3 regions of the Mesorhizobium sp. f-mel genome follow, and region 1 is predicted to be linked to each of the others. Evidence: predicted binding sites of a transcription regulator. Region 1 holds the regulator's gene; each other region holds the start of a gene.

Region 1 (2,264 bases):
ACGCTGGGCGGCGCCTCGGTCGGCGACCATGACCTGGTCCATGACGTGCTGACCGGTGAAGGCATGACGCTCGATTTCTGGAAAATCGCCATGCGGCCCGGCAAGCCGTTGATGTTCGGGCGGCTGGGCGACATCCGCTGCATCGGCCTGCCTGGCAATCCGGTGGCGAGCCTGGTCTGCACGCAGCTCTTTCTGAAGCCGCTGCTTGCGCGGCTCGGCGGCCGCGCCTTCCGGCAGGACATGCGTCAGGCGCGGCTCGGCGCCGCCATGCCGGCCAACGATCTCAGGCAGGACTATGTACGCGCGGTGGTGAAGGAAGAAGCCGGCACGCCACTGGCGACCCCGTTCGGCGTCCAGGATTCCTCGATGCTCAAAATGCTGGCCGACGCCAACGGGCTGATCGTGCGCGAGCCATTCGCTCCCCCAGCCGCGACGGGCGCCGCGTGCAGCGTGCTGATGCTACGCTGAACAAAACGTCAACACATTCATTAAACTTTAAACGGTTGCGGAACACAACTGGAACAGATAGTGTTTGTTCTGGGTTTGTTTTTCTGATTCTGTTGGGGGTCGCGATGCTGACACGCAAACAACATGAACTGCTGATGTTCATCCACGAGCGGCTGAAGGAAAGCGGCATTCCGCCCTCGTTCGACGAGATGAAGGAAGCGCTCGACCTCGCCTCGAAGTCGGGGATCCATCGGCTGATCACGGCGCTGGAGGAGCGCGGTTTCATTCGCCGCCTGCCCAACCGGGCCCGCGCGCTGGAGGTGCTGCGCCTGCCCGATTCGATCGCGCCCGGCCTCAATTCGGCTCGCAAATTCTCGCCAAGCGTCATTCAGGGCAGCCTTGGGCAGGGCAGCCTCGGACGACAGATCAAACCGGCGCCTTCGCGCCTGCCCGCGGCCGGCAATGACGACGACGTCGTTGCCACCATCTCCATACCGGTGATGGGCCGCATCGCTGCGGGTGTGCCGATCGAGGCCATCCAGCACCAGACGCATTCGATCTCGGTACCACCGGACATGATCACCGGCGGCACGCACTACGCGCTGGAGGTCAAGGGTGATTCGATGATCGAGGCCGGCATTTTCGATGGCGACACGGTCATCATCCGCAACGCCGACACCGCCCAGCCTGGCGAGATCATCGTCGCCTTGGTCGACGAGGAGGAAGCGACGCTGAAGCGGTTCCGCCGCAAGGGCGCCTCGATCGCACTGGAAGCCGCCAATCCGGCCTATGAGACGCGCATCTTCGGGCCGGACCGGGTCAAGGTGCAAGGCAAGCTCGTCGGACTGATCCGGCGTTACTGAGCGGCAGGCTTCTTGGGTTTCTCGGCCCTGCGGTATGGCGGCAAGCCCCTCGCCTCGCGCGAAAATCTCCGCTGCTCGTGCCAAGGCCTATATGGCTGTCTGACGGCAAAACGGATTTCTGCGCGCGTCGTCGCTGATAGCGGATCGAAGAAGACGGCGGCACTGCCCATGCGAGCGAGCTGCCGTTTGGTGACGACGAGAACCAGCGGATTGCGGCAGGGATTATAATAGGCTGTGGCATCGTCGATGACGATCAAATCCGCAAAGGCACAGGCTGGCCGTGCGGTTTTGCGGTCGTCGGCGAGTGCGATGATCGCGCCGGACGGGTGCCGGGCGAGGCACAGGCCGGCAGTGCAGTAGAAGGGCGCTCCAGGCGGCAGGTCGGCCGGGTCGGCGATGTCGAACCGCACGTCTCCTTTTTCGAATGTCTCCGGCTCGACAATGGTCGCTGAAACCAGCGCATGTTTCCAGTTGTCGGTGGTGAATTCGTTCGAACGCACCCGGTTGACGGCAAGTTCGCCGCCGCCGATCGGCAGCGCCACCAGATGCGCATCTTCCGAAATCAGCACATCGGGGGCGCGCGTGTCGGAAATCGTCAGCAGGCCGGCGAGCGCAAAGGGAAGTGCCGCAAGCCGCAACCATGTCGTCGCCATCGTAGCGATGACCAGGGCGACCGTCACCAGCAGAACCGACTGCAACGAGATCAGCCCGACTGCATCGACCGGCGACCGCTCGGAAATCCATCCCGATATTGCGATCATGGCCGTCAGTCCCTTGCCCATCATGTAGAGGAAAGGTCCGTCGAAGCCGAAAGGCATTGCCAGAGCGCTGAGGACGGCCAGAAACATGACGACCGTGACGATTGGCATGACCGCCAGATTGGCGAACAGGCTAAGCGGCGATACGCGCTGGAAGTGCCAGATGGCGAAGAGCGCGGTGGCGCTGCCGGCAATG
Region 2 (2,264 bases), on a different contig from region 1:
TCATCGCCCACCGGTCTGGCTTCGAGGGCTCGGCGAATATAGTCCGCCGATGGTCGACAAGATGTTGCACCGGCTAATCATCGGTGTTGCCGTCGCGGCCATGACTTCCGGCGCGACGTTCGCGGAAGGCAATTCAACGTCTTCGCAGAACGGCACGCTGCCCGGCGTGGCCGATGACTATCGTATCGCTAAGCCGGATGGCGCATCGGCCTTCATCGCTGCCACAATCTCAAGCACTTGAGCGCTTGCGGCGGCCATCTGAAGCAAACAGCCCCGCCGCTGCTTCCGCAAACGGTCGGGGCTTTTTGGATCTCAAATCCAATTTGCCGGGAGTACACTGCCGGCTTTTGATTTCGGATGCCTCGCGGCGTTCAGCCGACGATCCGACTAGTAGTCTCTGATTTTACGGGGATCGGCAGGTCACGGTTTGTCGGACGGCGTAAACGCCTGGCCCTGGCACCTATGCCTGCCGCGGCTCCAGCGACACGTGGAGCCTCAAGGGACTGTCCGGTGGAGTCATTCCTCTGCTCTCCTTTTCTGTCCATTGCGACTGGGTGTCGTCCGAAGTGCATATCGCAAAAGCCTGCGGCGTCTCGCAGGCCGCCTTAGGCGGCGAGGCCATCGATAGACGGTCGGCTTCGGTGACGTTTGGAGTCTGACTCTCTGAGGCCGAGACGTCAACCGTTGGGTAGCCGATTACAAAAAATGTGATCGCTTGTGTGGCGAACCCGAAATTTGCATCCGTTTTGAGCAGCGCCGCAGCGGCTGTGATTACATGGACGCTTTTGTCAGGAGCGTGTTCGGTCTTTGTTCTTTCCGCTTGCTCGCCCGCGCGAAAGACGGTTAAAGGCTCTGGTCGAGAGTTGTGGCGTCTCTCGAAAAGGTGGCGAAATTACCTACATAGGGGATGGCCGGGACAACCCGCCATCCCACGAGACTCCAGACCTGAGGCGGCGACCGGCGATGGCCGACCATAAATATCTTTCCATTCGCGGGGCGCGCGAACACAATCTGAAGAATGTCGATCTCGACCTGCCGCGTGACAGCCTGATCGTCATGACCGGCCTGTCGGGCTCCGGCAAGTCGTCGCTCGCCTTCGACACTATCTATGCCGAGGGCCAGCGCCGCTACGTCGAGAGTCTGTCGGCCTATGCGCGGCAATTCCTCGAAATGATGCAGAAGCCTGACGTCGACCAGATCGACGGCCTGTCGCCGGCTATCTCGATCGAGCAGAAGACCACCTCGAAGAATCCACGCTCGACGGTCGGCACCGTCACGGAAATCTACGACTACATGCGGCTGCTGTTCGCGCGCGTCGGCGTCCCCTACTCGCCGGCCACCGGCCTGCCGATCGAGAGCCAGACGGTGTCGCAGATGGTCGACCGCGTGCTGGCGATCGAGGAAGGCACGCGTCTGTTCATCCTGGCGCCGATGGTGCGAGGCCGCAAAGGCGAGTACCGCAAGGAACTGCTGGAGCTGCAGAAAAAGGGCTTCCAGCGCGTCAAGGTCGACGGTGTCTTCTACGAAATCGCCGACGTGCCGGCGCTGGACAAGAAGTACAAGCATGATCTCGATGTCGTCGTCGACCGCATCGTGGTGCGCGGCGATCTGGCGACGCGGCTTGCCGATTCCATCGAAACCGCGCTGAAGCTCGCCGACGGGCTGGCGGTGGCCGAATTCGCCGACCGTCCGCTCGACTCCAGCCAGACCGGCGAGGATTCGGTCAACAAGTCGAAGAACGAGACGCACGAACGTATTCTGTTCTCGGAAAAGTTCGCCTGCCCGGTGTCAGGCTTCACCATTCCCGAGATCGAGCCGCGGCTGTTCTCCTTCAACAACCCGTTCGGCGCTTGCCCGACCTGCGACGGCCTCGGCAGCCAGCGCGCCATCGACGCCAGCCTGATCGTGCCCGACGACAACCTGTCCCTGCGTGCCGGCGCCGTCAACCCGTGGGCGAAATCGACCTCGCCCTATTACGTGCAGACGCTGGAGGCGCTGGGCAAGGTCTATGACTTCAAGCTCGGCGACAAGTTCAGGGATCTGACCGAAGAGGCAAAGCAAGCCATCCTGCATGGCACCGGCGAGCGCGAGGTCACCTTCCAGTACGATGACGGCCTGCGCTCCTACAAGACGACGAAAACCTTCGAAGGGGTCATCCCCAATCTCGAGCGGCGTTGGAAGGAGACCGAATCTGCCTGGATGCGCGAGGAGATCGAGCGCTTCATGTCGGCCACGCCTTGCCCGGCCTGCCGCGGCTACCGGCT
Region 3 (2,264 bases), on a different contig from region 1:
AAGCGTCAACTCCTCGCCAACCTTTACCGCGACGCCGAGATGCCAGTGGTGGCTGCTGCGCTGGAGCGGAGGCGTACGATGCTCCAGCGAGCAGCGGAGATACTGCGTGCGGGCTGGAAGGTAAGTCCAGCCCGGCTTCGATTCTTCAGCGCAACGCTCGCACACACCCTCGAGTTCTCGACCTGGTTGTCGTTCGCCGAGGGACAAGGCCTGTCCGATGCTGAAGCCGTTGAGCTTGCCGTCCGTCTTGTGACGTCATCAGCGCGCTGAATGTTACTGCTCGTGCGCGCCCTCGGGCCACACCCGTTCGCGTCGTGACGACGGCGTGGCCGCGCCCGCTTCTGGGCTCATTCCTGTCGTTCGATCACTCAGGGTCGAAAGGCCCCTACCCTCCTTGAAGACGGTGGCTGAATGGGAGACGGGACACCGGAGATGCAGGCGCGTCGGCCAGGACCTTTCCATAAGCCTCATTGCACAGGGACCGCTCGCCATGAAGACCGGATCGGCAAGGTTGCCCGCGATCCCCTGCTTTCGGTCAAAGCTTTTTGGGACATCGGAGTGCGAGACGCGACGGCAATCTGGATCGTCCAGTATGTCGGTCGCGAGATCCAAGCGCTCGACTATTACGAGGCGGTACGTCAGCCGCTGGCAGCGCATTTGGAGTGGCTTCGCACCAAGGTTTACGGCGGCGCCGAATGTTTCCTGCCGCATGATGCTTCCCATGAAGACGCCGTCACCGCGATCCGATTCGAGGACCACATCCGCTCCGCCGGCTTTGACGTCACGACGGTGCCAAACCAGGGCAAAAGGCCCGGCCCTGAAGCGTGTCGAGGCAGGCCGCCGGCTGTTCCCGCCCTTGTGGTTCAACGAAGCGACGTGTTCGCCGGGTTTGGACGCCTTGGGATGGTATAACGAGAAGTACGACGAGGCGCGCAACATTGGTCTCGGACCGGAGCATGACTAGTCGAGCCACGGCGCCGACGCATTCGGCCTGATCTGCGTGGCTTATGAGGAGCCGAGAAAGCAGCCAGTGTACGTGACGCCAGATCTGCGCTGGGTTTTGTGAGGCATAGACGAAGCGCTCGTGCCGGTGGGCTAGAGCTTCAGCTTTGCCCTTAATGCGTCGATGCGCTTGGAAGCCTCTGCCTTGCTGAGGTTCTCTTCAAAGCTTTCCTCATCCTCCGCCTGCTCACATAGGGTTTTCAGGTACGATGCTTGCGACGGGGTCATCGGATCCTCGCCGCTCACCCATTCATCGGGATCTTTGTCGACATTGGCCGAGGCATCAGTTTTGGCGCGCGGGTCTTCCATGGCAATCTCCTATCGTAGCAGGAGGAAATGCCTTTGATCTCTTTTTGTTCCTTGGCGGACTTGGCTTTTTGACCGTTGTGAGCACACTGCACCCTTCGAAGCCAATGAATCACGGTGAGAGCCGCCAAAGCTTGACCGCGCGTTCGTTCGTGCTGACCACGCAGTTGAACTGCATGGCGCGGAAACCTCGCGCAGCCGCATGCCCCAGAGAGTGCCTACACACCGGGTGGAAAGATCATAGCTCGGTGTTCCGGGCTAATCCGTAATCCATCCAATGGGCGCGTTGGGTAAGAAATCAGTAGACTTGATCGACCGTTTTGGGCAGAGCCTTGCCGCTGCAAAGGCAGGGCAGAGAAGAGTCAAGATAACGCATTGAGGTTCGGGCGCGGCTGAGAATAGCCGAGGCTCCAGTCACCTCAGGACGTCGAGAAGCGCCTTGGCCTCTTGGACGTCTGGTGTCTCAAAGCCCTCGGTGAACCAGGCATGCACGGGTGCGAGCAGATCGCTGGCCTCGGCGTGCTTGCCCTGATGGCGCCAGAGGCGAGCAAGATCGGTGGCAGCACGTAATTCCCAGGACTTCGCGGATTGACGCCGGGCGATTTGGATCGCGCGCTGGAACGCTGCGATCGCCTCGTCTGGCCTGCCGCCGTCGGGAAGAACTGCGACAAGCTGGCCTCGCAATCGATGCAGTTCAGCGTCCGGCCAACACTGCCCCGTCCGTTCGTCCGCCGCCAGAGCCTCGTCCAATGCGCCGAGCCCCCGTCGCACGTCCCCGGAGAGTGCGCAAGCCTCGCCAAGCAGGCCTAGAAAGAAGGGGCGCATCCACTCCGCGCCACTGCTCGTCCACTGCGCGAGCCCACTCTGGATCGCTGCAACGCCGGCTGCTGCCTGGCCTTGGCGGGCAATGGCCCAGCCTTTGACCACCGTCGCACCTGCGGTCCACAGATCAAATT

What was found. The regulator LexA, encoded in region 1, represses DNA repair genes until DNA is damaged. The targets are predictions, from matches to a motif close to TGTTCNNNNTGTGTTCNG.
Region 2: a site for LexA is predicted at 798-815, ahead of uvrA (excinuclease ABC subunit UvrA). Genes of this name have one in related genera too.
Region 3: a site for LexA is predicted at 1,346-1,363, ahead of ACWUKX_RS06285 (DUF3072 domain-containing protein). Genes of this name have one in related genera too.

Annotation. Positions count from the first base shown of each region.
Region 1 covers NZ_JBSPTO010000022.1:73,912-76,175, reverse strand. Annotated here, with positions in the region: gene ACWUKX_RS23050 (molybdopterin molybdotransferase MoeA) at 1-468, shown strand, start outside; gene lexA (transcriptional repressor LexA) at 573-1,310, shown strand; gene ACWUKX_RS23040 (ComEC/Rec2 family competence protein) at 1,304-2,264, opposite strand, start outside.
Region 2 covers NZ_JBSPTO010000027.1:77,415-79,678, reverse strand. Annotated here, with positions in the region: gene ACWUKX_RS25230 (hypothetical protein) at 1-241, shown strand, start outside; gene uvrA (excinuclease ABC subunit UvrA) at 964-2,264, shown strand, end outside.
Region 3 covers NZ_JBSPTO010000003.1:16,771-19,034, reverse strand. Annotated here, with positions in the region: gene ACWUKX_RS06295 (TetR/AcrR family transcriptional regulator) at 1-270, shown strand, start outside; gene ACWUKX_RS06290 (hypothetical protein) at 433-912, shown strand; gene ACWUKX_RS06285 (DUF3072 domain-containing protein) at 1,096-1,311, opposite strand; partial or broken gene ACWUKX_RS06280 (GNAT family N-acetyltransferase) at 1,433-1,525, opposite strand; gene ACWUKX_RS06275 (AAA family ATPase) at 1,723-2,264, opposite strand, start outside.